One region of the Glutamicibacter sp. M10 genome, then DNA from elsewhere that is predicted to be linked to it. Evidence: riboswitches for the same ligand, from Rfam matches in the RefSeq annotation. Region 1 holds a riboswitch; the other holds the start of a gene.
The links. Region 1 has a riboswitch for glycine ahead of gcvP (aminomethyl-transferring glycine dehydrogenase). Riboswitches for the same ligand answer to the same signal wherever they lie in the genome.

Region 1 (14,808 bases):
CGACGACGACAAATGGCAAAGTCTTACCTCGCAGATCGACCTCTAGCTCGGTGCCAACTTCACTGTATTGCGCATCCACATACCCCAGGGCTACCGGGTAGCCGAGGGTCGGAGATGGCTGTCCTGAGGTGATTTCACCAACAGTAGCGCCGTCCTTAACGATGGCGTAGCCACCGCGTCCGGCGCGCTTGCCCAGACCCTTCAGACCGACCAGCTTGCGTGCTGGAGTCTGCTCTCGCAGGGCTTCAAGAGCCTTTCGGCCCACAAAGTCTTCTTCCTTCTTGAAGGAGACTACAGGGCCAAATCCCGCATCAAATGGGGTGCGTTCTAGGCTTAGCTCGTTGCCGTACAACGGCATGCCAGCTTCCAGACGCAGCGAGTCACGTGCGGCAAGGCCACACGGAACCAACTCGTGATCCGCACCAATTGTGACAATTTTTTCCCACAGCTCGGCCGCTTGATCATTGTTGATGATCAATTCGAAGCCATCCTCGCCGGTGTATCCTGTGCGCGCAACCAGAACGTCAAGACCGCCGAGCACCAGATAAACCGCTGCGTAATATTTCAACTCTGTGACGGAGTCAACGGTGCTTTGGTCAGCTGCCAGCTTGGAGACGATGTCCTGCGCGTTCGGTCCCTGCACTGCAATCAGCGACTGACGCTCCGAAGCGTTATCGACCTGGACATCAAATTTAGCTGCACGCTCTGCAAGGGCTGCGGCTACCACCACAGCGTTGCCAGCGTTAGGAACCACAAGGAATTTTTCTTCTTCAAGGCGGTACACGATCAAGTCATCAATGATCTTGCCGTCATCATTGAGGATCAGCGAGTACTTGGCCTTGCCCACCTTCATGATGCCAAAGTTGCCTGCCAGCGCGGTGTTCAGCGCGGTGACCGCTTCCGGTCCAGCCAGGTACACCTCGCCCATATGGGACAGGTCAAAAAGCCCAGCAGTGGAACGAACAGCCTTGTGCTCGGCCAATTCTGAACCGTACTTCAGTGGCATATCCCAGCCGCCGAAGTCAGTGAAGTTTGCGCCCAGCTCTTTGTGCTGTTCATAGAGGGCGGTGCGTTTTAGTTCGTGGGTAGTCTCAGTCATCGTGAAATCCTCTTAGTCTTCAAAGGCTTCAGGAGCCGGGCAGGAGCAGATCAGGTTACGGTCGCCGGAAGCACCATCAATACGGCCAACAGCCGGGAAGTACTTGTCGAACTTCAGACGCGATACCGGGAACGCAGCCTGCTCTACCGAGTACTTGCGGTCCCAGTTGCTGTTGACCACGGCGGTAACGGTGTGTGGAGCGTGGCGCAGTGGCGACTGTTCAATGGTGTAAACGCCCGAGAGCACTTCTTCCATTTCCTGACGGATGGTGATCATCGCTTCGATGAAGCGCTCAATCTCGCCCAAGTCCTCAGACTCGGTTGGTTCCACCATCAGGGTGCCTGCTACTGGGAAGGACAAGGTTGGTGCGTGGAAGCCGAAGTCGATCAGGCGCTTGGCCACATCTTCTGCGGTCACCCCAGTCTTGGCGGTCAATTCGCGCAGGTCAAGGATGCACTCGTGGGCAACCAATTCCTTGTTACCGGTAAACAGTACTGGGAAGTGCTCGTTCAGACGCTTGGCAATGTAGTTGGCGTTCAAAATTGCATGCTTGGTAGCTTCGGTCAGACCGTCGCCGCCCATCATCGCAATGTAAGCCCAAGAGATTGGCAGTACGCCGGCCGAACCGAAAGCGGTAGCAACCACTGGCACACCGTCACGTTCGGTGTAGGTGCCCGAAGCGTCGCCTGGCAGGAATGGCAAGAGGTGCTCGCCTACGCCGATTGGGCCAACGCCTGGGCCGCCACCACCGTGAGGGATGCAGAAGGTCTTGTGCAGGTTAAGGTGCGAAACGTCGCCACCGAAGGAACCTGGCTGTGCCAGACCAACCAGTGCGTTCATGTTGGCACCGTCGATGTATACCTGGCCGCCGGCGGCGTGGATCTTGTCGCACACTTCGCGTACGTCAGCGTCGTACACACCGTGAGTGGATGGGTAGGTAATCATGATCGCAGCCAACACGTCCTTGTTGGCTTCGATCTTGGCATCCAGGTCATTGGAATCGATGGTGCCATCGGCAGCAGTCTTTACAACGACAACCTTCATGCCAGCCAGTACCGCGGAAGCCGCGTTGGTGCCGTGAGCCGAGGCTGGGATCAGGCAGACATTTCGCTGACCCTCGCCGCGTGATGCGTGGTAGTCCGAGATGGCTAGCAGGCCCGCGTATTCACCCTGGGAACCAGCGTTTGGCTGGATGGAGACGCCAGCGTAACCGGTGATCGCGGTCAGTCGACCTTCAAGGTCGGTGATCAGTTCACGCCAACCTTCGGTCTGCTCTGCCGGCGCGTAAGGGTGGATGGAAGCGAACTCTGGCCAGGTGATGGATTCCATTTCGGCAGCCGAGTTCAGCTTCATGGTGCACGACCCCAATGGGATCATGGTGCGGTCCAGTGCCAGGTCGCGGTCCGAGAGACGACGCAGGTAACGCATCATCTGGGTCTCGGAAGAGATGGTGTTGAAGATCGGGTGGGTCAGGTAGTCGCTGGTGCGAACCTGCGACTCTGGGATCTCAAAGCCTTCTGGAGCCGAAAGCTCTACGCCGAAGACCTCAAGAAGGGATTTGACGATGCTTGAGGTGGTGGCCTCATCGGTGGAGATACCAACCTGGGTGTCGTTGACCTTGCGCAGGTTGATGCCCGCGGTGATCGCCTTGGAGATGATTTCCTCGGCGTTCTTCACGTTCACCACAACGGTGTCGAAGAAGGTATTGGATGCGAGGGTGAAGCCGCCTGCTACCAGCGAGGTGGCAATCACGCGAGCGTGGTTGTTGGCGCGGGTTGCGATTTGCTTTAGCCCGGCTGGGCCGTGGTACACCGCGTACATCGAGGCACAAATGGCCAACAATGCCTGAGCGGTACAGATGTTGGAGGTCGCCTTCTCGCGGCGGATGTGCTGCTCGCGAGTCTGCAGTGCCAGACGGTAGGCAGGAACGCCAGCGTCATCAACCGAGACACCAACCAAGCGCCCTGGCATCGAGCGGGTCAGACCATCGGCAACGGCCATGTAGGCCGCGTGTGGACCACCGAAGAACAGTGGAACACCAAAACGCTGGGTGTTGCCCACAGCGATATCGGCGCCTTGTTCACCCGGAGGGGTGATCATGGTCAAAGCCAAAAGGTCAGCAATGACGGTGACCATTGCGCCGGCGTCCTTGGCGGCTGCGATGATGCTTGCGTGTTCTGCGATGGAGCCGTTGTTACCTGGCTGCTGCAATACGATGCCGGAGATGTCGCCTTCTGGCAGGCCTGCGGAGAGGTCAGCAACTTCAACTTCGAAGCCCAGTGCGTCGGCACGGCCCTGCACAACCTTGATGGTCTGCGGGAAGATGTTGGAGTCCAGGACGGTCTTGCCCTTGGCCTTCTTCTTGTTAGCACGGCGCATCATCAGCACGGCTTCTGCGGCGGCCGAAGATTCGTCCAGCAAAGAAGCGTTGGCGATTGGCAGACCGGTCAGATCCATCACCATGGTCTGGAAGTTCAGTAGGGCTTCGAGGCGGCCCTGGGAGATTTCTGGCTGGTACGGGGTGTAAGCGGTGTACCAGGCTGGGTTTTCGACAATGTTGCGTCGAATCACCGCTGGGGTGAGGGTGTCGTAGAAGCCCTGACCAATCATCTGGGTCTTCATGACGTTTTTGGAGGCTACCGCACGCAGGTGGGCCAGCGCTTCGGTTTCACTTAGTGCTGCTGGAATATCCAGTGCGGCACCTTGTCGGATATCTGCGGGAACTGCGGTATCAATCAGTGATTCTAGGCTGTCGTAGCCAAGAGTCTGAAGCATGGTGGCGACGTCAGAAGGACGCGGGCCGATGTGGCGAGTAACGAATTCACTGTTCGTAGAAGCCGAAGTCTGCGTGATGGTCATGGTGCTGGAGTCTCCACGGGATCTGTCTTGGCGCATGCCAAAGGAAGGACGCTTTGCCTCCCCATCCCTGTTGCACTACCTGAGAGTTTTACGTGTTCGGCCAACAAAGCCGAGCACTTGCACCTTCGGTGAACCGGATCTGGCCGGCTACTTTCCAGAGTTGCCTCGTGATGGCGGTACGGGGGCCTGAGAGTTTCCTGGGGAGGAATTGCTCCTACGGCGCCCGTCCATGGTGTGAACGGGACTCTCCCGCCATCCGTCTATGGCGTGTGCTGCTGATCTTAGATCTGCAGCACACAACCATGTTACCTGCCTCGCGCTTTAGGTCAAAGAGTCGCGCTGCGTTGAACTGTCACAAAAGTTTTACTTCGTGACCGCCGTGAGTTGAACGTACTGCGGATACCTTGCTGACAAGGAATCACCCGAGGATGTGCCCGAGAGCCTGCGCCTAACCCAAGGAACCAAATGTTCGGTAGCCCAACCCAATTCTTGCTTCAGCTTTTCGCCGCGAGAGTTCACCGCGTGATCCGGCAGAACCGGAGCCTGAAGTTTATCTGCCCAGTTTTCGTCGGTGACCTGGTGTCGTCCAAGAACGTCAAGAACCCTCGCGGCCATCAGTGCATGTCCCAGCTCGTTCATGTGCAGGCGATCTACAGACCAATAACGCAAGTCTGAGAATTCGCGCCAACGCCAGTAGTCCGCAATGACCGCGCCGTACTTATCGGCAATCTCGCGAATTTTCTCGTTATAGATCGCAGTACGCGGACGGGTCTTGGAGAACAAGGGAGATTCGACAGTGTCAAAACCGGTGAAGAGTACAACGGTGCTTCCGGCCTCGGTGAAGCGTCGGACCATCCCTTCATAACCACGCATCAGCGCATCAAGATCTGCTCTGGGGCGCAAGATGTCGTTTCCGCCGGCGTAGATGCTCACCAGATCTGGCTTCATGGACAGGCCTTGGTCCAGTTGCTGGTTGATGACCTGACCGATTTTCTTTCCGCGTACCGCGAGGTTGGCGTATTCCCAGTCGCCCTGCGCGCTGAGCACTTCAGCGACTCGGTCGGCCCATCCGCGCACCTGGTTAGGTCGATTCGAATCTACGTCGCCGACGCCTTCGGTGAACGAATCACCCAATGCCAAATACTTCTTCACTTCAATCTCACTTTTGTATCTGCTAAATTTTTCTGTTCACTGCCAAGGTTCAGTTTGCCAAGGTTCAGTTTGATTTAGCCTTGGCGTTCTTGGCGAGGATCAGCTGGCGCGCCAGCTGACTGAGCTTGACCCCGGTAGATGTGTCTTTGGGTCCTTCGTTGCGTGAGGGAATGAAGCCAAAGCCGAGCTGGTAGGCAGGGTCGGCAAAGGCCAAAGATGAGTTAGCTCCGTCGTGACCGTAGGCGAAGATGGAGCCGTAATTATTGCGGGCGGTAGCCTTCATGAATCCCAAGGCAAAAGCCTGCAACAAACCGTTGCTTCGATCCAGTCCGTAAACCAGTTCGGTGGAGACCTGTGACCAGGTGTCCGCGCTGAGGAATCCTTGCATCGCGCCGAGGGATGGAACGGCGCCGAAGGATGCGGCATAGATTCCGGCCAGGCCTTGAGCGTTGGCTACCGCACCCATGGACGCCGGACCGATCTGACGTACCTGGGCTGAGTTGGCCAGCTCATGCCAGTTGTAAACCGGACCGTCTGCCAAGGCGAATCCGGAGGCGGAGTTTACCGCCAGGCCAGCTGGCGAGAAGGGATCAAAAATTCGCTTGGCGCTTCAACGCCAGCTAAGACATCTCGGTAGCGTGATTCCAGTGACGGGTCTTGTCCGATATAAACGTCTGCCGACAGAGGTTTACGGATGCGCTCTTCAAAAACATCTTTAAGCTCTTTGCCGGCGACGCGGCGAACCAGTTCTTCCATCAGTACGCCCATGGTGATGGCGTGATATCCAACGATGTTCTGACCCAGCGGCCAGATGCTTGGCATGGACGCCAGAACCTTGGCATATTCAGCCGAGTTCAGTAGGACTTCACTTGGTACACCGCCGGGAACACCAAGAACGCCAGCCTGGTGACTGAGCACCTCGCCAACGGTGAGCTTATTCTTTCCACCGGCGCCAAATTCTGGCCAGTAGGTGGTCATTGGGGCAGCTGGATCAATCAGGCCATCTTGGACGAGTAAGGCGATGACCAGTGCGCCCATGCCTTTGGTACACGAGAAGACACAGGTCAGTGCATCCGCCGCTAAATGCTCACCGACGCTGTGGCTGAGCACGAGTTCACCCCGGTGATAAACAGCGAGCTGTGCCGAGTAGTTTTCTTCTTCAGCAGCTCGTGCTTCCAGAGCTTGAGCCAAAGGTGCGAAATCTTCGCTAATCACCGAGTCCATCTACGTCCTTAAAGTGCTTGTCGCTTTTCAACTAACCCTAGTCGGATCCAGCGCAATTCTCACTTGGCTCGCCAACATGCTACTAAGATCCCATCCGTATGTCAGGTCACAGCTAGAGGGGCGTAGTACCGCTTATCGTCATTTTGCAACCTTTGGACTCGTGATACTGTGAGCCAACTCAGAAGACGGTTTGCCGACTATGGGTGCAACAACTAAATTTGTCATGCTTGCCACCTACTACTGAAGGAGATGATCTCGATCGCATGACTGTGAATAGTGACACGCCAGTACCCCAGGGCCAGGATACAGAACTCAAGCGGGTGATCGGCCCCAAGCTGCTGCTATTCCTCATCATGGGCGATATCATCGGCGCAGGCATTTTTGCCATCACCGGTAAGGTTGCTGGCCAAGTGGGTGGCGCGGCCTGGTTGCCGTTCCTCGTTGCTTTTGCCATCGCAACTTTGACCGCTTTTAGCTACCTCGAACTGGTCACCAAGTACCCACACGCCGCTGGCGCGGCTCTGTACGTGCACAAAGCTTTTGGCATCCATTTTGTCACTTTCATCGTGGCTTTCACCGTGGCCTGTTCAGGCATTACTAGTGCCGCGACCTCAGCAACCTTGGTTGGTCAGAACCTTCTGATCGGTTTTGGCCAGTTCATTGATGGTGTCCCCACCACGCCACAAGCGGGCATGTGGGCTGCCATTGCCATCATCGTGATCCTTGCGCTGATCAACTTGCGAGGTGTGGGTGAGAGCGTCAGGTTCAACCTCGTCTTGACCATTATTTCGCTGGCCATCATGGCAGTGATCATCGGCATCGGCTTCTCTGTTATTGCGTCCGGTCAGGGTGATATCAGCCGTCTTGTAGTCTTCGAGACCCCGTCGGACCGCAGTCTTTTTGCCGCGGTAACCATGGGTACCGCCATCGCCTTCTTCGCCATGGTTGGTTTTGAAGACTCGGTGAACTTGGTGGAAGAAACCAAGAACCCAAACAAGGTATTCCCGAAGATCATGTTTATTGGTCTGGGTTTGTGTGCAGTGATCTACATGCTCGTGGCAGTTACCGTGATCATGGTGATCCCTACCGGCGACTTGCTGAACCCGAAGAATCCAGATGCCGGTATCTTGCTGGACGTGGTGCGCCTGGGCGCCCCGAACATTCCGGTGGACGCTATCTTCCCGTTCTTGACCGTTTTTGCCGTGGTCAACACCGCGCTGATGAACATGCTGATGGCAAGCCGATTGCTCTACGGCATGGCCCGTCAAGGCGTGCTCCCGCAGTTCTTGGGCAAGGTGCACTCCACCCGCCGCTCCCCTTGGGTAGCCATCTTGTTCAGCACCGCGCTGGCCATTGCTTTGGTGGCTTACGTCAACTTGGATAGCGAGAACGGCATTGTTGGCTCGCTGGGTGGAACCACAGCACTGCTGTTGCTCTGCGTCTTCGCCGTAGTTAATGTTTCATTGCTGGTCTTGCGCCGCGAAAAGGCACCGGAAGATGCCTTCCGTACCCCGACCGTCATCCCGATTCTCGGCGTAGCCTTCTGCCTGTTCCTCGCCGGCCCGTGGGCCCGTTCGCGCGAGGACTGGGTGCAGTACGAAATTGCCGGCCTATTGCTGGTTATTGGCGTACTGCTCTGGGCAGTGACCTGGCTGGTCAACCGCATCAATTACAAAAAGGGCATTATCGAAACCCGCCCCGGGCACTACGAATAAATAGCATCGGGTACAGCTGTGGTCCACCGAGAATTTTTCTCGGTGGACCACAGTTCTTTAAGCCTCTAATCTCGCACTGGCCGCTATGCGGACTGCTCGATAGTTTCCTGACGGAAGCGAAGCTTCCAGCCCTGTTCGCCTAGTTGCCACCAGGAGGAGACCACCAAAACTTCAGAGTCGCTTGGCTTCATTCGGTAGGCCAGCAACACCATTTCTTCACTGATCTGTCGGGTGGCCAGAACCTGCATCTGCCCCGTGGTGGGCAGGGAGGATCCGGAACTCAACAGGGTGCCGATGGTTGCTACATCCAGTAGCCCACCGTGGCGGGTCACCTCTTGGTAGCTGGGGTGCAAGAAGTCGGCGATCTCAGTAAAGCTGGTGCGGATTTGTGGGTCGAGGAATCCTTGCTCCAGCTCATAAACCGTCGCGGCAAAGTCCCCGGATGTTGACACTAGCGCAGATACCTGTGCGGGTTGTTCGGCTTCGTGAGCTGGCTCAACTGGCTCTGCCGGCGCGGACGTAGTGGAAGCACTTGCCGCGGCTGGCGCTTGTGCGCTTCCCACGATGTAACCGGGGCCAGCGTCAGGGGAAGTTCCCCTTTGATGAGCGGTGGCCGCTGCGCGAGCACGTTCGTCGGCAGCCTCGTTCAGGTCATGCCCGGCATGACCCTTGACCCATTCAAAGGTGTACTTGCGGCCGACAATGGCCGAATCAAGTTCTTTGAGGATGTCTTGGTTCAACACCTGTTTTCCATCGGCTTTTTCCAGCCGCGCTTCTTCCAGCCCGGCATCCATTTGCTGATGCAATTGATGGCGTACTGCGAATCACAGAGGATCTTTAGCTCTTCATCAGGCAGGTGTGCGGTGGCCCGGAAGAGTTCAAGGACTGCTTGCAGCTCCCCCATATTGTTTGTTCCGTGGTCCCAACCACCGGCCGCCCAATTATTGTCATCCACGTACCAGGCCCAACCGGCCGGCCCTGGGTTACCTAGGGCGGATCCATCTGCAGCTGCAATGATCGTCATGCTTTAATCCTGCCACGCCTGATGCCTGCCTCTGACCTACCTATCGGGCCATGTCGCTGACGGTTCGACTCAAAACTAAAACTGAAGAAAAGCTCAAGAAATGGAAAACCCCTGAGCTGGCAGGTTTTGACGATTTCAAAACGTCACCCGAACCCAGGGTTAAGACCACTTAGCCTAAGCGTTCTACTAGCTATGCCGAGTACAACGGGTTGTGGCCGGCTTGCACGCGCTCTTCGGCTCGAACTTCACCCGGTGCGGTGCCGTTGAGGAACGGACCGTTATCGGCCAACTGATCACGACCCGAGAGTTCTAACCAGTTTTCTAGCACTGGACCCTTCGGGATGATCTGGGTTGGGTTAATGTCTTCATGCACCACGTAGTAGTGAGCCTTGATCTGTTCAAAGTCGATGGTGTCACCAAAACCAGGGGTCTGGAACAGATCACGGGCATAACCCCAAAGGTTAGGCATCTCGACCAGCTTGTTGCGGTTGGTCTTGAAATGACCGTGATACACCGGATCAAAACGCACCAAGGTAGTAAACAGACGTACGTCCGCTTCGGTGATGTAGTCCCCCATCAAGAAACGACGGGTAGCAAGTCGCTCTTCCAGGAAATCCAACGTATCAAAAAGACGATCGTAAGCGTCGCTGTAGGATTTCTGATCCCCAGCAAATCCTGCGCGATATACGCCGTTGTTCACTTCGGTGAAGATCCGCTTGATCAGCGGAAGCATTTCATCTAGCTGATCTTCCGGCACCAAATTTGGTGCACCCTCGCGATGGAATTCTTTCCACTGGGTGGATAGGTCCCAGGTGATTTGTGGGTACTCATTGGTGACAACGGCACCGGATGGGATATCCACGATGGCCGGAACGGTGATGCCACGAGGGTAGTCAGCAAAGCGCTTGAAGTAGTTTTCTTGGATTCGTTCGGTGCCTAGAACTGGATCTTTCCCGTCTGGATCTAGATCAAAAGTCCAGCTGCGGGCGTCGTGGGTTGGCCCGGGAAGCCCAACGGACAAGGCATTTTCTAGGCCAAGCAGTCGGCGAACAATGAGGGTGCGGTTGGCCCAAGGGCAAGCACGAGCTGCCACCAAGCGGTAGCGCCCTGCTTCTACTGGCCACAGCTGGGCACCTTCAGAAACACCGGCCAACGGATGACCGATCTTGCTGTCGTTATGCTCATTGCTGTAATTTTCTGGCGCAGTATCAGCGACAATCCGGTCTTGGATGTAGTTGGTATCACGGGTGAATTCTCCGCCGGTGACATAGGCACCCTTCGTTGAATATTCTTCGCTCATCGTTTCCCTCCAAAGTCCTTCATGCTCTACACATTCAGTGTGCTTCCACATCGACCCTAGAACAACGGCTGCCCGTTGAACATGATGATGTGAATCAATATTTCGGCAGGTAGCTGGCCATCAGTTAATTGACGTGTCAGCCTATGTTGCCAAAACCAACCTTACACGAGATGATTGATGCGTCAACAAAATTTTATTGGGCTAACGATACAAGGGTGAAAGAAAATCATGAAGAGCGACGAGACCCGCTGGCTCACCGATAGCGAGCAGGAACTCTGGCGCACGATACGCGAGTTCCTCTGGCAATTCCCCAGCGCAATGGACCGTCAGTTACTCCGCGATGCACAAATGCAGTCCGGGGAATATTCGGTTTTGGCGGTACTTTCAGAGACTCCGGAACCAAGTTTACGTCCCGCTGACGTTGCTCAAGGACTTCGCTGGGACCGCTCCCGACTTTCACACCTGCTTCGTCGTATGGAAGCCAAGGGCTTGATCAGCCGTTGCTCGGATGAAACCGATCGCCGCGGTCACCAAATTGCGCTCACCGAATTGGGTCAACAAACCATCCAAAGTGCAGCGCCGACCCACGTCACCTTTGTGCGCGAAACGCTCTTTGATTCCCTTGATCCTGCAGAACGCAAAGCACTGGAATCCGCGTTGCCAAAGATCCTGGACTCACTGGAAAAGCAAGGGCTCAGAGGCTCCTCCTGCTAGTTCCTTTGCGCGGCTAGCTCGCTGTTTTGAACTAATCGCGCAAAGCGACCACCAAGGGCCACCAGCTCGTCGAAGGTTCCTGCCTCAGCAATCTGGCCATCTTCGAGCACCACAATTTTATCCGCACGCATCACAGTGCTTAGCCGGTGTGCAATGAGCAGAGTAGTACGCCCAACTGCAAGCTCATCCAGTGCCTGCTGCACCAAAGCTTCGGTGACTGTATCCAGTGCGCTAGTTGCCTCATCCAGCACCAGAACCTTTGGCTTGCGCAGCATGGTTCGAGCGATGGCCAGACGTTGCTGTTCTCCACCGGAGAACCGATGGCCACGCTGACCTACCTCGGTATCTATGCCCTGAGGCAACCCGCGGATGAGCTCTGCAATCTGTGCGGCTTCGAGCGCCTGCCACAGTTGAGCTTCGCTTGCTTCCGGTGCAGCCCAGAGCAAGTTAGCCCTGACAGTATCGTGCAGCAAGTAGCTCTCCTGAGCCACCACAGAGACCACATTCGCGATGCCTTCTGGCGCATAGTCTTTGAGGTCAACTCCGTCGAGCAGCACCTGTCCCGAAGTTGGGTCCAGCAATCGTGGAAGCAATGAGCCTAGAGTGGACTTACCGGAACCAGTAGAGCCAACCACTGCGGTCATCGTGCCGGCTTCAAGTGTCAGATTTAGTTGATCCAAGGTCGCCCGATTAGCTTGCGGGTAGCGGAAGCTCACGTTGCGAAGCTCTACGTACCCCTGAACATTTTCTGGTTTCACCGGCTTTGGATTCTTCGGCACCGGTAATTCTTGGTCAGTATCAAGGTACTCAAAAACCCTGCTGAACAAGGCCATGGCCGAAACCCACTGAACCGATAGTTGCATCAAGCCCATGACTGGACGGAAGATCCCAGCTTGTAGCCCAGTGAAGGCAACCAGGGTACCGATACTCATTCCTTCGCCTGTCACCGGCAATCCGGCAGCCAGATAGAGGGCAGCTGGAATAGCCGCAAAAATGATGCTCATGGTGGCCATGCGCCAGCGTCCGGCTAGGGCGCTTTTCATTTCAAGGTCAATGAGCTTATGGCTGGAATCCGCGAAGACCGCAGCGTCCGCACTACCAGTGCCCATGATCTTGGACAGGCGTACTCCTGAGATGCTCAGCCGCTCTTCAATCAGCGAGGTCAGGTTAGACATCTCGCGCTGTCGCTTACCGGTGACCGCGCGCCGCAACTTTGCGGTCTGTTTGGCCAGCAAAATTGCCGGAGGGAAGACAATCAAAGAAATCAGACTGAGCTTCCAAGAGATAGCAACCATGGCTACTGCTGTTGCCACCACGGTGGTCAGGTTTGAAGCGATACTGGTTGCCGAATTGGTAATGACCGACTGCATCTGCCCGACATCATTGATCAATCGAGATTGGACGTCCCCTGAACGGGAGTTGGTGAAAAATCCGAGCGACTGTTTCTGTAAGTGGGTAAAGAGACCGGTACGCAGTCGGTGCATAACGCGCTGCCCCATCAAGGTGGCGCGCCACGTTTGCAGCACTTCCAGCACCGCGGCAGCTAGCGCAATGAGCACCAGTCCCCCGGCGCCGAACATCAGAAGCCGAACATTGCTATTGGGAATGGCGTCATCAATCAGCTCGCGGACAATGAAGGGTTGAGCGAGGCCAATGATGGACGAGGCTACGATCAGTAGGACCACGACGATGACAGAGCCCAGGTGCGGTCTAAAAAGTTCGGCCACACGCTTGAGTGAGACCGGATGCTCGGCTAGCCATTGTTTATCTTGGGCCGAATTTTTCATGCGGCCACCACCGGTAAGCGCGGCCGGTGCTCCGTGCGTTGCTCCTGAACTCATAGACCCTCCCTCATCACTCTTTTCACACAAAGAATAGCAGAGGTAACCTCACTATGTGGTTTCATCTTGAATTTGTTCTGAAGAACACACTATTCTTGAAAGCATGCAGAACGAAGAGTCCAAGGATGACTTGGCAGATCTCTTTCTCCGGGCCTCGCGCGTTATCCGCGGGCGCTGGCGAGAAAACCTCATCCCCTTAGGGATCACCCCACATCAATCGCGAGTGTTGAGCCTGCTCAGCCATGCCGAAAACCAGGGGATGCGCAACTCGCACTTAGCAGAGCGACTACATATCGCCGCGCGCTCCACCACCGAGGTTGTCGACCAGCTTGAAGCTAAAGAGCTGGTGATCCGCACCCCGGATCCTGCAGACCGACGTGCCACACTCATCGCACTGAGCCCCAGTGGCAAGGCTCAAATAGGTGAGCTGACTCGGCTTAGACGCGAGAGCATGGACGGGTACTTTGAAAAGCTTCCGGGCGATGATCGCAGGGAGCTCACCCGCCTGCTGGAGATCCTAGACAGGGAAAATCCTCGCCCACGGCGTTCCGATTGCAAGCCTGCGAGCAGCAACTAGTTCTCAAAACCAAAAAGCGGCGGCCCTGAAAACCATTTAATGATTTTCAGGGCCGCCGCTTTGGAATAGTCCAAGGACTAAAATTCAGTTCTAGTTTTCGGTCTTCCCACGACGCCAGTAGCCCATGAAGGCCACCTGCTTGCGATCTAGACCCGCTTCACGCACCAAGTAACGGCGCATTTCCTTCACGGTCGCTGCCTCACCGGCAACCCACGCGTAGAACGGGGCGTTGTTGGCTTGGCCGGTCTCCCAAAGAATTTCGGAATCAATGTCAATGTCTTCAGGCTCGGCGTTGGTATCAACAACACCGGCTGCCGGGATTGCCACGACCTGACGCAAGGCCGATCGTAGTAGCTCCCCGTGCTCACTATTTCCGCGGGTAAGCCACTGTACGGACACCCCAGAACGAGTCGAAGCACCCAGAATGTCGGTGGTCTCTGGCACCTCGATCAGGGCATGTCCGGTGACATGAGAAGGTAATGACTCAAGGATCGCACAAATTGCCGGAGCGGCCGTTTCATCCCCGGCCAGCACAATGCGGCCGGCATCGCCTGGACGGAATTCGATGCCGCCGTAGCTGGAATCATTGAGGAACTTATTAGGGCCAAGGAGCAACAGTTGGTCACCCACCTGGGCGCGATCACCAAACTCGGTGGCTGGACCGCCGTGTAGCTTTCCATCCACCATGTGTCCGTGCATCACAAAATCAATATCTAGCTCTGCAGTGAGCCCAGCGTTATCTCGGTGACCGGCTTCGCGGAAGGCACGAACGGTGTAGGTGCGCATGTAGCCGCGGGTGTCCGGATCAATGGATAACCAGCGCTTGTACCAACCGACTTGATCCGCTGGACTGGTCATCGCGTTCGGGCGCATCGAGGCAATTTCGTCGGTCAGCGCGGTACCGCCAGCTGGTGGCAGCAACAACTTGATCCGCATATCCAATGGGTGACTGTTGGTCCCAAAGTAATCCAGGTCGTTGCCGCTGAAAGTCAGACGGCGGAAGGAAGGTGAGAGTTCTTGACGTTTGATCAAGGTGGTCTCAAAAGCCAACGTTGGAACGTGCTCGTAGGCCGGGCGAACGCTCTGTTCAGATTCGCCGGTCGTCTCATCTTGTTCTGCTTCAGCTGGCTGCGTACCGGTAGAAGGCTCAAGTGCTTTGGGCTCACTGCGGAAAATACCCTTGGAGGCCAGCACCTGCTCGGTGCGCAATACCCGGTGACGTCCGATAGGTAGAACCAGTGGAGTGCCACCCACCGGGTCAGGGATAACTCGGCTTGGCATCCCAAAAACATCTTTAACTGTC
Region 2 (14,808 bases), 370 kb from region 1:
GCTCGGAGCCCGGTGGCGGAGTATCGGGAACCGTGGCTGGGAAGACCATTGTTGTTGGCCGGCCCAGCTGGCTTGAAGCCCAGGGAACGCTACTTGATTCCTCGGCCCGCTCTTTGCTCGAAGAGGCTGAAGCAGCCGGCGCCACTGCGATTCTGGTTGCGGTCGATGCCCAGTTCCAAGCGGTGATTTCCGTTGGTGATCAAGTCAAAGAAACTTCTTCAGAAGCGATCAATGAACTGCAATCCCGTGGTCTGCGGGTAGTTTTACTTACCGGTGATAACCCATCGGTGGCCGCCAAGGTGGCAACACAAGTTGGCATCAAGTCTGACGATGTTTTTGCTGGTGTACTGCCAAGCGAAAAGGCCAAGGCTATCTCTTCGCTGCAGGAGCAGGGCAAGGTTGTGGCCATGGTGGGTGACGGTGTGAACGACGCTCCGGCGTTGGCTCAAGCCGATCTCGGCATCGCCATGGGCTCCGGCACCGACGTTGCCATTGAAGCTGCAGATATTACTCTGATGGGCAATGACCTTCATCAGGTCGCTGCCGCCATTGATCTATCGGACAAAACCTTGGCCACGATCAAGATGAACCTGTTCTGGGCTTTCGCCTACAACACTGCGGGTATCCCGATCGCGGCCTTGGGTTTGCTCAATCCAATGATTGCTGGTGCCGCTATGGCAGCCAGCTCCGTTCTGGTGGTTGCCAACTCACTGCGCCTTCGCAGCTTTGGCAAATAGCCCGGCGGTTACGGAGTCTCCCTGACGCTGGTCAGGACTTTCTTCAGAGTTGAGTACTGCTCACTTGCCACGAAAGTCTTGGCCTCGTCGAGGGTGGTATCCCCGTCCTCATCAAGTCCCAGTGCGTGCAGGTACTCAGGATTCATGGCCATGATTGGGGTTTCCTCGGCACTGGTTTTGAAGTAATCAATTGCCGGTGCTTCGGTCCAGTTTTGCCATACATCATCGATGATGACGGCAACACTCAAATCCCTGTCGCCGAGGCTGGCTTCCCGGTAGTAGGAGACCACACTGGTCGGTGCGTACTGCAAATCAGGCGCTGGGGCCGAGTCGAGCACCTCGCGCTTATAGGTGTTCGGGTTGTCAGTGTCCCTGAAACTAGTCGTTTCAAGATCCAATGCGAGATTCTTCTTTGAATCCAAGATCTTGTAGACCGAATACTCGTCTTGGCATCCATATTCACAATCTTCAACGATTTCCCAGTCTTGCGGCAGGTCAAAGGTGACGTTGTACAGCGAAACGGTACGCCAGGTACCCCCGGATCTTCGGTTGGTTCCGTTGGCTCAGGTGTCGGAGTTGGCTTGGCAGTTGGTGGTCCGGCATGCTCCGGTGCCGGCGCCCAACTCGGCGGACCTGCATGGCCCGGTGGGCCGACATGATCCGGACGTCCTGCATGATCAGGTGGTGCTGCGATGGCAACTGCACTGCTGGTAAGCAGAAGCCTCGCTGCCAGTACTGCGCCACCCTTGGATAGCGACTTGAGAATGGGTTTCATTGTGGGGTCCTCTCTCCCGTCCACAATGATGAAACTGACCCGACCTTTAATCAAGAGTCCGGATATAAAGATACTGCCTCGGTTTGGTATCACTAATGTCTCGGTACGGCCCCCAAAGAAACCTTGCGCCATGAGACTTGCGTCACATTCACCGCTCAGGGCATACTGTGACGGTAATCACCACAATGCCATTGATACGTGGCGGGAGAGTCCCGCCCTCACCAAGGGCGGGCGCCGTAGGAGCAATTTCCTCCCCGGGAAACTCTCAGGCCCCCGTACCGCCACGAGAAGGCAACTCTGGAAAGCAGCGCAGAATGAACTGCGCTCACCGAAGGAGCAAGCTTCGCCCAGTAGTCGGGTTGAAGTGAAAACTCTCAGGTTCATATACAGATTGGGGAGGGACCACGAACAGTGACGCTTTGTGCGCATTAGATTCGACGGCTCTCTCCAGTGGCATAGGCAGTAGCTGCTCTTAGCGCAGCGAGCTGACGTTGCCTTCCCGGAGTCGGCGAATCTGGCATCTTGAGCAAAGCAAGTTGCTAGGCGTCACGCCACACTCCTGGAAGGCAACCAGCATGAGTACCACCAGTTCTGATCCCACACTTGAACGCGGACTATCAAACCGACACATCCAGCTCATCGCCATTGGCGGTGCCATCGGCACCGGCCTGTTCATGGGTTCGGGTAAAACGATCTCCGTCGCCGGCCCGTCAGTCATCTTTGTCTACATCATCATCGGCTTCATGCTCTTCTTCGTCATGCGGGCGATGGGCGAGCTACTGCTGAGCAACCTCAATTACAAGACTTTCGCCGACTTCGCAGGAGACCTGCTGGGCCCTGGGCGGCGTTCTTCACCGGCTGGACCTATTGGTTCTGCTGGGTGGTCACCGGCATTGCCGACGTCGTGGCCATCGCCCACTACGTTGCTTACTGGTGGGGTGAGCTACCACTATGGATTCCCGCTCTGGGCTGCATCGCGCTACTACTCGTGCTGAATCTGGCCACCGTGAAAGCCTTCGGCGAAACCGAATTCTGGTTCGCGCTGATCAAGATCATCGCCATCGGCGCACTGATCATTATTGGGCTAGTCATGATCATCACCGGGTTCCAACACAATGGTGCCACCGCATCGGTGAGTAATCTGTGGGCCAATGGCGGAATGTTCCCTACGGGCTTCATGGGCTTTGTCGCAGGGTTCCAAATCGCCGTATTTGCTTTTGTGGGCATCGAATTAGTGGGTACAACTGCCGCCGAAACAAAGGATCCTGAGAAGACCCTGCCCAAGGCCATCAACTCCATCCCGATCCGCATTCTGTTCTTCTACGTCGGCGCCTTGATCATCTTGATGACTGTCCAACCATGGAAGCTGTTCTCCCCGGAAAACTCGCCATTTGTCGGGATGTTCACCCTAGCCGGGCTGGCTGGGGCGGCCGGCATCATCAACTTTGTGGTGCTCACTTCCGCGACCTCCAGCGCCAATTCCGGCATCTACTCCACTTCCCGCATGCTGCGCGGCCTAGCCCTAGAAAACGATGCTCCAAAGAGCTTTGCCAAGCTTTCGCACCGCAAAGTTCCCAAGAACGCCCTGATGTTCTCGTGCATGTTCCTGCTGGCCGGGGTTGTCCTGCTCTACAGTGGCGATTCGGTGATGGGAGCCTTCACGTTGGTTACTACCGTTTCGGCTTTGTGCTTCATGTTTGTATGGACGATCATTCTGCTCAGTTACCTGGTGTTCCGCGCCCGCCGCCCTCACCTGCACGATGCGTCGGCCTACAAGGTTCCCGGTGGTCGAGTGATGCCGTACATAGTTCTGGGCTTCTTCGGATTTATTCTGTGGGCCTTGACCACTCAGCCAGATACTCTTGTTGCCCTACTGGTCACACCCATCTGGTTCCTGCTACTGGGTATTGCCTACCTCGTGATCCGCCGCCACCCGAGGCACCAAGCGCTACGTATGGCGCACGTGGGCAAGGTGGCCCAGGAACGCTATGAAGCCGCGGCCTACCGAGATGCTCAGGCGTTTGGCCATCGCGATATTCCAGCCACGGATAAGGTTCTGGAGCAAAAGGCGCATAAGTAGCCCAAGGTACCTCAGCGCGACAGCCGGCTGCCCCGGACCTTAGGCCTAGGGTCCGGGGCAGCCTGCGTATTCACTGTGGACGCTGTACCTCGGGACTAATTACTGCGATGATGAAATTTGGCGGCCTCTGGCCAGCACCATGGGATGACCCTCCGCCTTCAGGAGATACACCATGACTGTCCTTCGACAGATTCCATTTCATGAATCACCAACAGCATTAAATCTGAAGCAGCGTTTAGCCGCTCTTGATGATTGGATAGCAGACGAGGATTCATTCAGAGTTTCCTACCGATTTGAATCCAGCAGCACCGCATTAGAATTCATTACCCTCGTGGGCTTGCTCGCTGAGAAGGTGGACCTTCACCCGCAGGTGGATTGGCGTGCTGATGTTGTCACGCTTCGTTTGGCCCATGAATTGAATACCGAAATTACCGAGCAGGATCTTTCCCTGGCCCGCCGCATTTCCACGGACGCGCACCGACTGAGCTGCGTGGTGCTCAATCTGAATCAAGAAACCACTGCCCAACCCAAGGGCAAACCGGAAGTACTACGCGGCGGCCTTTCGGCGACTCGCTAATACTCCGATCACGATGCTCTGCACTGCGCCAACCCCGGCGCCCAGTGCGGTCATCGCGATCCGGTCAATCAGTAAGCTAGAAGCCGGTTCCGGGCTGACCATGTGAACCATCAATAGCGCGGTGACGGTCATGAAGATCATGCCAACGGCGTAGTTGCGCAAGATGACCAGCTCAATGCAGATCTGACCAATAATCGCCACCAGCAAGATGACCCAGATGGGCGGCTGGAAGGCAAAAACCGCGGCGGCCAGCAGTACACCAACGCAGGTTCCGACACTACGCTGTAGCCCTCTGGCCACCCGCGCATAGGTATCAATTCCAGTTACGGCTGCGATGGCACCAAGGCAGGCCCAGTACCAGTGCCCACCACCAACCAGCTGAGCGACGATGCCTGCCAGTAGCACGCCGGATCCCATCTGGAGTGATTCGGGCAGGGCGCGTGCCGATGGGGCCCAAGAGATCCCTCGACCCAACGTGTGGAACAGGTGCGCCCGACGCAGCGACAGACCAAGCATGAACAGCAGACTGAAGATCATCGTTCCGCCACCAACGAGCAGCACACCGATGAACGAGTTAGTTGTAGCGGGAACGGTGATGCAAGCGCCACCTGCGAAGACCGCAAAGACAGGTCCTGGTGGCATCCATCGGGCTGCGTGAGAAACATAGTGCGCGCCAAAACCAATCAGCGCCAGCACGACGACGCAGATGAAAAATGGCGCGTGGATGTACGAGAAATAGGTTCCGAGCAGCATGGCAGCCAGCTGCACCAGACCTACGGAAAGCTGCTGCCAAAAACGTGGCGCGTAGGAATCGTAACGTCCAAAGACCGAACAGAAAGCACCAAAGGCGGCATACATTGCCCAGTCCAGGTGGCCGGTGATGGTGACCAACACCAGCGGGACGGTCAGTGCCAGCGCTGCCTTAGCGGCCGGGATCACCGAGGGTTTAGGTGGCGCGACAACAACACTGCGTGCGAGGACTTCTTTGACATGTTGTTTCATTAGCGTGCCTCGCCATCTTTGGTGGCTACTTGCTGAAGCAATGAGCGCAGGGTTGCTTGTTGCTTGGCGTCAAGCGCACCAAAGACGTCAGCTTCGCTACGTTGCGCCGCGGCGGTGGCCCGTGCGGTGAACTTCTTGCCGGCGTTCGTCAGTGTGACGATGTTGCGCCGGCGGTCCGCCGGGTCAACACTGCGCTCTAAGATCTTTCGTTCGGCCAGCTCGTCCAAGTAGGCCACTAAGTGCCCGCGGTTCAGGTTTGAATGCTTGGCCAAGTCATTTTGCGACATTGGCCCGAACTCGGCGAGCGCGCAAACGATCATGAAGTGGTTGCGTGTCAGTGATTCTGATTCCATGAGCTCGGTGAGTTCTTGGGTGCCTATACGTCCAGCCCGCGAGGTCAGGTAGCTCAGGGAGTTCCATTGGAACTGGGGAATCAGAAAGTCGTTCATCCCTTCAAAATATCATTTCATCCCGAAACTATTTCCGTTTGAGCCGATAATCGAACGAACGTCACATCCGCATGACGGCAACAGCAACGCTGAGGGATGAGCGCAAGGTAAAAACCCTGATGTGCAAAGAAATCTGAAAGTTAAACAGCTAGACCCCCTTGATCTCAAGAATATGAGGGGGTCTGCGCCATTAACTATATTCCTGCTTCACCCAGAATTTCAACGTTTCGTTGACTCACAAGAAAACCTCCGCGAAAGCACCTCTCGATTCCTGGACTCTACGGTTGCCAGACTCAGCAAGGGCAACAACGTGCCAGCAATGGTGGCAACCTCGGATCAGTGGTTTCATTCATGCCTAATGACAACTTTTGGGAAGAATTTTCCGCCCCACACAAGGGCAACCAAACAAGCGGGCATCACGATGCGGTTAGGCTTGTAAGGCAGTCAATCCACCCTTATTCAGGAACGAATTATGACCTTTGCTCCAGACATCGAAGCCTCACTTAAGACCGTCGTGAACCTCCTGAACACCGAGGTGCAAATAATCGACATGCTCTCCACCGTGGCTGATCTGGATGAGTTCCTTGACTCTGAAAATTTTGAAGGCTCCCGCGCTCACAACCAGGCCGAACTTCGTTCCATTCGTCAGCTGCGTTCCCAGCTCAAGAGCATCTGGACTGGAGATGAGGAAGAAGCAGTATTTAGGGTCAATCAGATCCTTCGTAACGCCAACGCCCAGCCACAGTTGATCAAGAGTGAAAACCTCGGATATCACCTGCACGCCACAACCACCAGCACTCCGCTCTACGACCGGTTGGCAGTGGACGCAGCCATGTCACTTGCTGAGGTCATTCGTGCTGGCGGTTTAGATCGACTGCGAATCTGCGCTTCTTCCGATTGCCACAACGCCCTGCTAGATCTGTCACGAAACCGCTCAAAGATCTATTGCGATATCGGCAATTGTGCCAACCGTGAGCATGTTCGCGCCTATCGTGCGCGCAAGGCAGCAAAACACTCGTAGTCACTGTCCGAGTGGTTGATCCGCATCATCCAGTGAATGTAACCCGTACTTGTGCGCCAAGACATGTACCGTCTCACTAATGCGCCGGCGGTACTCAACCGGTGCATTAGAAGAGCGCCCATACAGCTTCTCAAATTGCGGGCCTAGTTCAGGGCGATGCGTGCGCACCCACGCTTGAATCGATTCGAGAGCGCCCGGTCGAAGATGCATCACCCCGTGCATGACAGCCTTGGCACCGGAGCTGGCAATCAGTTCCATAGCGCGCTCTAAGTGTTCCGCTGAATCCGAGAGAAACGGAATGATGGGCATCAAGAAGACGGTGACGTCGAATCCCGCGTTGGTCAGTAACCTGACCGTCTCTAGTCGGGCTTCGGCCTTTGGTGCGCCGGGTTCCATCAGCTCGCGCAGGCTTTCATCAAAGATCGCAATAGACATGCTGATACTAATATCTACGCGCTCCCGTGCCGCCTTGAGTAGAGGGATGTCCCGCCGAATCAAGCTGCCCTTGGTCAGGATGGAAAACGGAGTATCGTGTGCCGCTAGCGTTTGGATGATGCCCGGCATGAGTTGATAGCGTCCTTCAGCACGCTGGTACGGATCAGTGTTTGATCCCAGCGCAACCAGTTCACGCTTCCACGTACGTTTTCTTCTCAGTTCCTGGTCCAGCGCTTGAACAATATTTGTTTTCACGATGATTTGTTGGTCAAAATCTGGCCCGCTATTGAGCCCCAGGTATTCGTGGGTGCTGCGGGCAAAACAATAACGGCAGCCCATCGTGCATCCTCGGTAAGGATTGATGGTCCAGCGAAACGGCATTCGCGAGGTTTCTGGCACTTTAGTCAGTGCTGATTTGGATTCGACTTCATGAAATTCGATTCCTGCGAACTCCGGCGTACGAACCGTGCGGGTGACTCCCGAGAGTTTTAGTACGGCAGCTCCAGTGATGACGTCTCGTTCAACGGCGTCTTTCTGAGCATCCCAGCGCATTGGTTTTGGTTCAATATTTCCGGCTGGTTTTGCCATTGGTCCTTCTCACTCCTGGACGGTGACGCCAAGTTCAGGATCAGATCCCAAGCTCGGCTCAACAGTTTCCGATACCTGACTACCGGATCACCTTTCCGGTCAAGACGGTCAGATAATTCTATACCTCGTTCCGATATACCACGAATCGAGGTATGATGTTCACGTGATTGAGTTGATGATTCTGGGATTCTTGTCTGAAGGCCGTCTCCACGGCTATGAGCTTCGACGTCGAATGGAAGAGCTCGGTGGGCACGCCCGCAAGATCAGTGACGGCACCCTTTATCCAGCCATCACCCGACTTGCCAAAGCTGGGTACGTGACTAAAGAAAGCGAACCCGGAGTAGCGGGCGCTCAGCGGCAAACCTTAGGCCTCACCGAGGCTGGGCACGTTCGCCTTCTGGCAATTCTGCGGGACGCTTCCGGACTAGCCATCACCGACCTGACACATTTTTTCACCGTCCTCACTTTCCTTTCTGTCTTACCTGATGCCGAAGAAAGAAACGCAGTGCTTCAGCGACGCTTGGACTTTCTCGAAGCACCAGCCAGCTTCTACTCAAATGAGGGAGTTCGCGTGAAGATTGCAGACATGACGGATCCATACCGGAGAGGTGCTCAGCGCAGCGCCCGCGCCTTGCGCAATGAAGAACGCAAGTGGATTCGCGAGCTTCTCAATGACAACGAAGGAAAATGATCCAAATGACCATGCGTGCAGTCGTCTTATCTCAGCCCGGACCAGTGTCCAACTTACAGCTTCAATCCCTACCCATTCCAGAACCAACCGAGGGCTGGATTCGCATCCGCGTTCGCGCGGCGGGAATGAACCGGTCAGAACTTCACACCCGGCTTGGGTTGGCCGGCGACTCAGTGCAGATGCCTCGAGTCCTAGGCATTGAAACGGTTGGCACAGTGGACCTTGATCCCAGCGGCACGTTTACCACCGAAACTCAGGTGGCCACCATGATGGGTGGCATGGGACGCACCTTTGACGGCGGTTACGCCGAATACACCTGCGTTCCAGTCAACCAGGTGATTCCATTTACCTCCGAGTTGCCATGGGAAGTTCTTGGCGCAGTACCGGAGATGCTTCAAACTTCCTACGGAACGTTGAGTGTAGGTCTGGATGCCCAGCCTGGACAAAGCATCCTCATTCGGGGCGGAACATCCTCAATTGGCATGACCATTGCAGTGCTGGCTAAGTTGATGAACATGACCGTCATTTCAACCACCCGAGACAAAACCAAGGGCGATAGGTTGCGTGAGCTTGGAGTGGACCACATCATCATTGATGATGGAAACGTTGCGGAGCAAGTACGGGAAATCTATCCGGAAGGAGTTGATGCGGCCGTTGAGCTTGTCGGCACCCCGACACTTCGCGATACGCTCTTGGCAACACGGATGCACGGGACCGTTTGTTTCACCGGCATGCTTTCTAACCAGTGGACAGTGAAGGACTTCTACCCCATCGACTACCTGCCTCGCGGTGTGCGACTCTCCGCCTATTCTGGTGAATCGAGGGATCTTCCAGCCACCGTACTGCAACGCTTCTTGGATCAGGTTGCCGCTGGTTCCGCCACCGTTCCACTAGACCGGACTTTTGAGCTCAGCGAAGTTCAGGATGCCCATGCCCTAATGGAATCAGATAAGGCTTGCGGCAAACTCGTACTCTTACCCTGAGTACCTGACTTCTTCAGTCATTGGAGAGCTCTTGGTTCTGCGCGTTGTCGGCCATGCCCATTTGACCTTCGGATTCGTTCTCGACAAGGTCCTGCGCCAGCGAACGAATCGTGTCTGCCACGATTTTCTTGTGGCCAGCCACTGATTTTTTCCCCAAGATCACTTGGTGAACGTTGGGTGTGGCCAGCAGAGAATTGCACAGCGACACTACAACAAACAGCAGGTTCTGCGCGTCCTCTAAGTTGCTGATACCCAGAGCATTGCGAATCTCTTGAACTTTGGATTCAGCTCGCACCGAGCGTTCTTTGGCGCCAGCTGCACTGCCATGTTCAAGACCTTCCCAATGAGCAAGCCGTGCCATTTTTGAGTTCTTTGAGGAGAAGTCAAAGTATTTTTCAGCGAATGCCACGATACTTTCGATGCCCTGACCCACCACCGTGACGGCGTCAAGGGCCGTGGACAATTCGTGCACCAAGGCCGCCTCAAAGAGTCCCTCTTTGTTGCCAAAGTAGAAGTAAATCCGCTCTGGGTTGCATCCCGATTTATTTGAAATCTCTCGAATTCGGGCGCCAGCAAACCCACGGTCTGCAAATTCTCCAACCGCAGCGGTGAGCAATTTTTGACGAGTCGCTTCCGTATCCCAGCTCATGAGCCAATCGTATCTCCAAACAGTTGTTTGGTAATTATTCCGCCGGACACGTAAACTGACTTCACACATATAGTTGGAGATTCATGACCCCCACGAGCAACGAGCTAGCGACCGACGAGACTTATGCAGATTTGCTGACTCCACCAAAACTCCCCTCCGTACACACCAGAGCGGCGTTAACATGGCTAGCCATTTTCCCGATGGTGTCTGCGGGAATGTTGGTGTTGGCGTGGCTTGCTCCCCCGTGGCATCCAGTTCTTCGCTCCCTGGTGCTGACGTTGATTGTCGTTCCGCTGACCGTTTACATCACCGTCCCAGCGTTGCTCAAAGCGCACCACAAGACGGTGAACCGCACCTGGCGCAAGCCTCGTCCTGTGATCACTGAGGTAGACAGTGCCCTGCCTACCGAAGGCGCCTAAGCAACCACATCCAGCGACGCACCTGCGGCCCAATTTGCGCTTGTGTACGGTGATCACCGGTTTTGACTCGGTGATTCCTCGCCTTTAACCCGATCAGCACCCTATGATGAACACACCACCAGTACACCGGAGTTGTAGTAGCTGAAAGGACAGGTCATGTCACAAGGAACGCACGCATCAGATGACTACGAGGCACGTCTGGAAGCCGGTCACAGCAATCCGTTGATGGCCGCTGGTCGCTGGGTAGTGGCACTGGCTTCAGCAAGTTTTGGCGACGGTGAATTCGAAGCCAATGAGCCACAGGTCGTTGTGCACTCACGTGTGGATGATTCGGTACTGTTGCGCATGACCACTTCCAGTTTGGAAGAGGCCGAACGCCTGATCGTGCAGATTCGCGAAGACTTAGAAAATCTCAGCCCGGAGGAATTCCGTAATGAGTGGGAATCCGCAGGCGACCAAGAACGCTAGCCGTGAGCGAGCACTAACCGAGGTTAGCGCTCGCTGAGGTTAATGCTCAACAAGGATCCCGTCGATGTCTGCGTGGACCATCGCACCTGGACGCACCTTCACGTCCCCAATGGTGATCACTTCATCTACCGCACCATGTGAACGTTTGACCGTCTTGCGTGGGTTGCTACCAAGCGCCTTGATGCCCAGCTCAAGCTCCGCCAGCGCTGCGCGGTCGCGCACCGCGCCGTGGATAATGACGCCAGCCCAGCCATTAAGCTCCGCACTGGCGGCAATCATGTCGCCCATCAGTGCAAAGCGCAGGGATCCCCCACCATCAACGACCAGGACTGCACCCTCACCGGGGAAGCTCAAGAGCTCCTTGATCAGCCCGTTGTCTTCAAAGCACTTCACTGTGCGCGCTGGACCGTTAAACGATAGGCGTCCGCCGAAGTCTTGGAATTGCACACTAACGGACTGTAAAGCCTCACCATGCTGGTCATAGAGGTCTGCAGTGCTAATCGGTTCCTGCTGCATTCGGGCTCCTTAGAATCTGCGAAGGTGTTCCACAACACAGCATATCGGTGCCCCACGTACCAGCCAGTACAAGTTAGTTGTTACAGATCCAGTTCTGCTTGGTAGGCCTTAGCGTTCAGTGCGCCTAGGCGTGAATGGCGTCGGCCGTAACCAACGTAGATCCCGATGCCCACAAGCATCCAAATCCCAAAGACAACCCAGGTAATTCCGGCCAAGTTGAACATCAAGAACAGGCAGGCTGCGATGCCCAGAATGGGGGTGACTGGGTAGAGCGGAACACGGAAAGTACGTGGGGTATCTGGCTGAGTTTTACGCAGGTACATCACCGAGACACCAACCAGCGCAAAGGCAAAGAGCGTACCGATGCTGGTTGCTTCGGCCAGCTGACCCAAGGGGATCAGTGCGGCGGCAATTGCCACCACCAATCCAGTAACCCAGGTACCAACTACCGGTGTGTGGGTCTTGGGTGAAACCTTGGCGAAGAACTTTGGCACCAGCCCATCGCGCCCCATGGAGAGCAAGATACGCGTCTGTCCGTACAGGGCGGTGAGCACTACCGAGATAATCGCGATGACCGAAGCTAACGCAAAGGCCAGCACCAGCCACTTCTGTCCTGTGATCTCCGAAACGATCTGAACCAGCGCCGCTTCAGAAGTAGCGAACCAGTCCCACTGGCGGGCACCAATAGCGGCAACGGCTACCAGTACATAGATCGCGGTCACCAGCACCATGGCGATCATGATGGCCCGGGGCAGATCACGCTGCGGGTTTTTGCTTCCTCGCCCGCGGTGGAGGCAGCATCAAAACCGATGTAAGAGAAGAACACCATGGAGGCTGCACCGGTGACTCCGGCAGCGCCCATCGGTAACAACGGAGCAAAGTTTCCCGCATCAAAAGCGGTAAAAGCAACAATGACAAAGAAGATCAGGATGGCGATTTTCGCCAACACCATCACGGTGTTTGCTAGCGCAGATTCACGCGCTCCACGTACCAGCAACAGGGTTGCAAGAACCACCACGATCAGCGCGGAGAGGTTGATAACCCCGCCTTCGCCCGGGCCGCCTGCCAAAGAATCAGGCAAGGACAGGCCAAAGATTTGCAGGGTCTGGTTGACATACGCGCCAGCGCCCACGGCAACGGCGGCCGCTGAAACTGCGTACTCCAAGACCAAGCACCAACCGCAGATCCATGCCACACCTTCACCCAAGGTGGCATAGGAGTACGAGTAGCTAGATCCGGAAACCGGAACCATGCCAGCCATCTCGGCATAGGACACTGCCGAAAGAAGCGCCGTGATGCCGGCAAGCACAAAGGCAATCCAGATCGCCGGACCAGCCACTGGAACGGCAGATCCAAGGATCACCAAGATGCCGGTTCCGAGGGTTGCACCAACGGAGATCATCACCAGCTGCAAGACGCCCAGTGAGCGCTTAAGCTGCCCGAGCCCTGCGTTGTTGGCTGCGTCGTTGCTCATCGCCTTGATGGATTTGCGTCGGCGCAACTGCTTGCCCAGAGGGGTGCTGCCTGATGGCTCGGTGGTGCTGGTGCTACTCACGGGGAATCCTTGAACGTGTTACGGCAAACGAGAACGCGCTGAGACTATCTATGGTGGACAGTCCCAGCGCGTGATGCGTGGTTAAGCTTTATTATCAGTCTTCAAACTTCTTGTCCGGGTTCGAGGAAGATCGGTTCACGCCGGTTCCCTTGCCCAAATCTGGATCATTCTCCTTGCCGGCCATGGTCATCACCGAGATGACCAGCAGGCAAGCGATAAAGGCGATGCCGAAGCATGCTAGGCCGATATCAAAGCGCAAAGGATTTTGTGATCCGCCGGTGGAGCTAACCAGGCCGACAACTCCTGCGATGAGCGCCATGACCAGCGAAAAGCTCAGTGGACCCTTGATTGACTGGCTCCACGGCTGCTTCTTCTTGTCGTTTCCCACCAAGAACTCCGTTTCTACTTTTCGTGCAGGCCTTAAGACTAGTTGCTTTCCGGCTCTGGTGTATCGCTTGCGTTCGCGGTTGCTGCCTTCATTTCGTGGCGATGCCCAAAGCCAGCAATCAGCTCGAAGACCGCCAGAATAATGGTGCCGCCACCAATCAGGCCGAAGAGCGCATGGGCGTCCATGCCCCCGGACAGGCTCAGTGCAATGGCCAAGATCACGCCTACTGCACCGGATACCAGCTGGTTTCTAAACGGCGGGAACTGCTCGCGCAGCTTCGTAAAGACATAAAGCTCGGCAATACCGGAGACTAGGAAAGCGAATGCAGCAATGTAGCTGATCCAGGCGACCGAATCAACAAAGATAGTCGCGATACCTGCCAACATCATCAACCCAGCACCCAGAACGTAAGGGCTACGCGACTTTGCAGGCGCGCTTTCCACCGCTACGTATTGCCACATCAATGCGGCGGTGACCACGAAGAACGCTGCAGTTACATAGGCCAGAGCATTCTGGTCCGCTCCGATCCAGAAGATGGAGAGCAGAGCGTAGATAACGGCAGTGACACCGCGCATAAGGACTGGGCGGAATACTTCTTGGGCTTGAACTGGGGTGGTTGTTGGTGCAGGCACAATTTCTATTCTACCGTTCATAGAACTAACTGCCAGCTGGACCGGGGTTCCTCACATCCTAGGGTGATGATGCTTCTCGCCGAGGGACATCAACAGTTTCAGTTTTCGCATCTTCAAAGCTGCGAATTACCTCCGCTACACGCCCAAGCGCATCCAGGCCGTTCCGCGGGCGCGCACCGCGAGGGTCACCCCGCGTGAGGCCATGAACCCTAGGGCAAAGGCCACCCAGATCCACCAAATTGCCCATGTTGGTTCGGGCGCCAAAGCCAGCACAGCCCACAGCATCGGAAGGTACACCACCAGGTTCACCACGGAAGCCAACCCCAAGTAGCGGGCATCGCCAGCGCCGATCAGTACCCCATCAAGTACAAACACCAGCCCGCACAACGGCTGCGACAAGGCCAGAGCCCACAATCCCACCGTAGTTAGCTGACGGATCTGCTCATCAGGAGTGAAGATCATCGGGAAGATCCATGAGGTGGCTAGCAGCAGAATGCCGGTGGCCGCTCCAAAGTAGATTCCCCAACGACTCATGATGCCGGTGAGTTTGCGGACGCGCTGTGCATCACCGCGGCCTAGTTCTTGGCCAATCATCGCCTGAGCAGCAATCGCCAAAGCATCAAGGGCAAAGGCGAGGAAACTGAAGATGGTAAAGACCAATTGGTGTGCGGCCAAGGTCTGCGTCCCCGAAGACGTCGCTACAAGAACCGTGAGCAGCAGGGCCGCACGCATGGTCAGATTACGCAGCATTAGCCAGGATCCAACTTGACCGGTGGAGATAAATCCTGCCCAGCTCGGCGCCAGCGAGATCCCTTGTTCACGGATCCGCGGTAGCAACATCCA

Region 2: linked by a shared signal. The riboswitch ahead of cycA (D-serine/D-alanine/glycine transporter) and the one ahead of gcvP (aminomethyl-transferring glycine dehydrogenase) in region 1 are both predicted to bind glycine.

Annotation. Positions count from the first base shown of each region.
Region 1 is NZ_CP104918.1:1,324,497-1,339,304, reverse strand. It holds gene gcvT (glycine cleavage system aminomethyltransferase GcvT) at 1-1,099, opposite strand, end outside; gene gcvP (aminomethyl-transferring glycine dehydrogenase) at 1,112-3,958, opposite strand; glycine riboswitch at 4,123-4,220, opposite strand; gene N6V40_RS06525 (SGNH/GDSL hydrolase family protein) at 4,322-5,110, opposite strand; gene N6V40_RS06520 (serine hydrolase) at 5,175-5,651, opposite strand; gene N6V40_RS06515 (serine hydrolase domain-containing protein) at 5,672-6,334, opposite strand; gene N6V40_RS06510 (APC family permease) at 6,598-8,049, shown strand; partial or broken gene N6V40_RS06505 (RNase H family protein) at 8,133-9,073, opposite strand; gene N6V40_RS06500 (glutathione S-transferase C-terminal domain-containing protein) at 9,264-10,373, opposite strand; gene N6V40_RS06495 (MarR family winged helix-turn-helix transcriptional regulator) at 10,602-11,087, shown strand; gene N6V40_RS06490 (ABC transporter ATP-binding protein) at 11,084-12,928, opposite strand; gene N6V40_RS06485 (MarR family winged helix-turn-helix transcriptional regulator) at 13,032-13,505, shown strand; gene N6V40_RS06480 (SIP domain-containing protein) at 13,596-14,808, opposite strand, start outside.
Region 2 is NZ_CP104918.1:955,701-970,508, reverse strand. It holds gene N6V40_RS04775 (heavy metal translocating P-type ATPase) at 1-737, shown strand, start outside; gene N6V40_RS04770 (hypothetical protein) at 746-1,135, opposite strand; gene N6V40_RS04765 (hypothetical protein) at 1,239-1,451, shown strand; glycine riboswitch at 1,705-1,803, shown strand; glycine riboswitch at 1,804-1,912, shown strand; partial or broken gene cycA (D-serine/D-alanine/glycine transporter) at 2,088-3,592, shown strand; gene N6V40_RS04755 (4a-hydroxytetrahydrobiopterin dehydratase) at 3,765-4,169, shown strand; gene N6V40_RS04750 (FUSC family protein) at 4,140-5,171, opposite strand; gene N6V40_RS04745 (MarR family winged helix-turn-helix transcriptional regulator) at 5,171-5,620, opposite strand; gene N6V40_RS04740 (CGNR zinc finger domain-containing protein) at 6,093-6,641, shown strand; gene N6V40_RS04735 (Rv2578c family radical SAM protein) at 6,642-7,664, opposite strand; gene N6V40_RS04730 (PadR family transcriptional regulator) at 7,828-8,355, shown strand; gene N6V40_RS04725 (zinc-binding alcohol dehydrogenase family protein) at 8,361-9,338, shown strand; gene N6V40_RS04720 (TetR/AcrR family transcriptional regulator) at 9,352-9,987, opposite strand; gene N6V40_RS04715 (putative antibiotic biosynthesis monooxygenase) at 10,071-10,406, shown strand; gene N6V40_RS04710 (WCX domain-containing protein) at 10,563-10,874, shown strand; gene rraA (ribonuclease E activity regulator RraA) at 10,914-11,390, opposite strand; partial or broken gene N6V40_RS04700 (amino acid permease) at 11,471-12,945, opposite strand; gene N6V40_RS04695 (hypothetical protein) at 13,040-13,333, opposite strand; gene N6V40_RS04690 (HdeD family acid-resistance protein) at 13,372-13,965, opposite strand; gene N6V40_RS04685 (MATE family efflux transporter) at 14,101-14,808, opposite strand, start outside.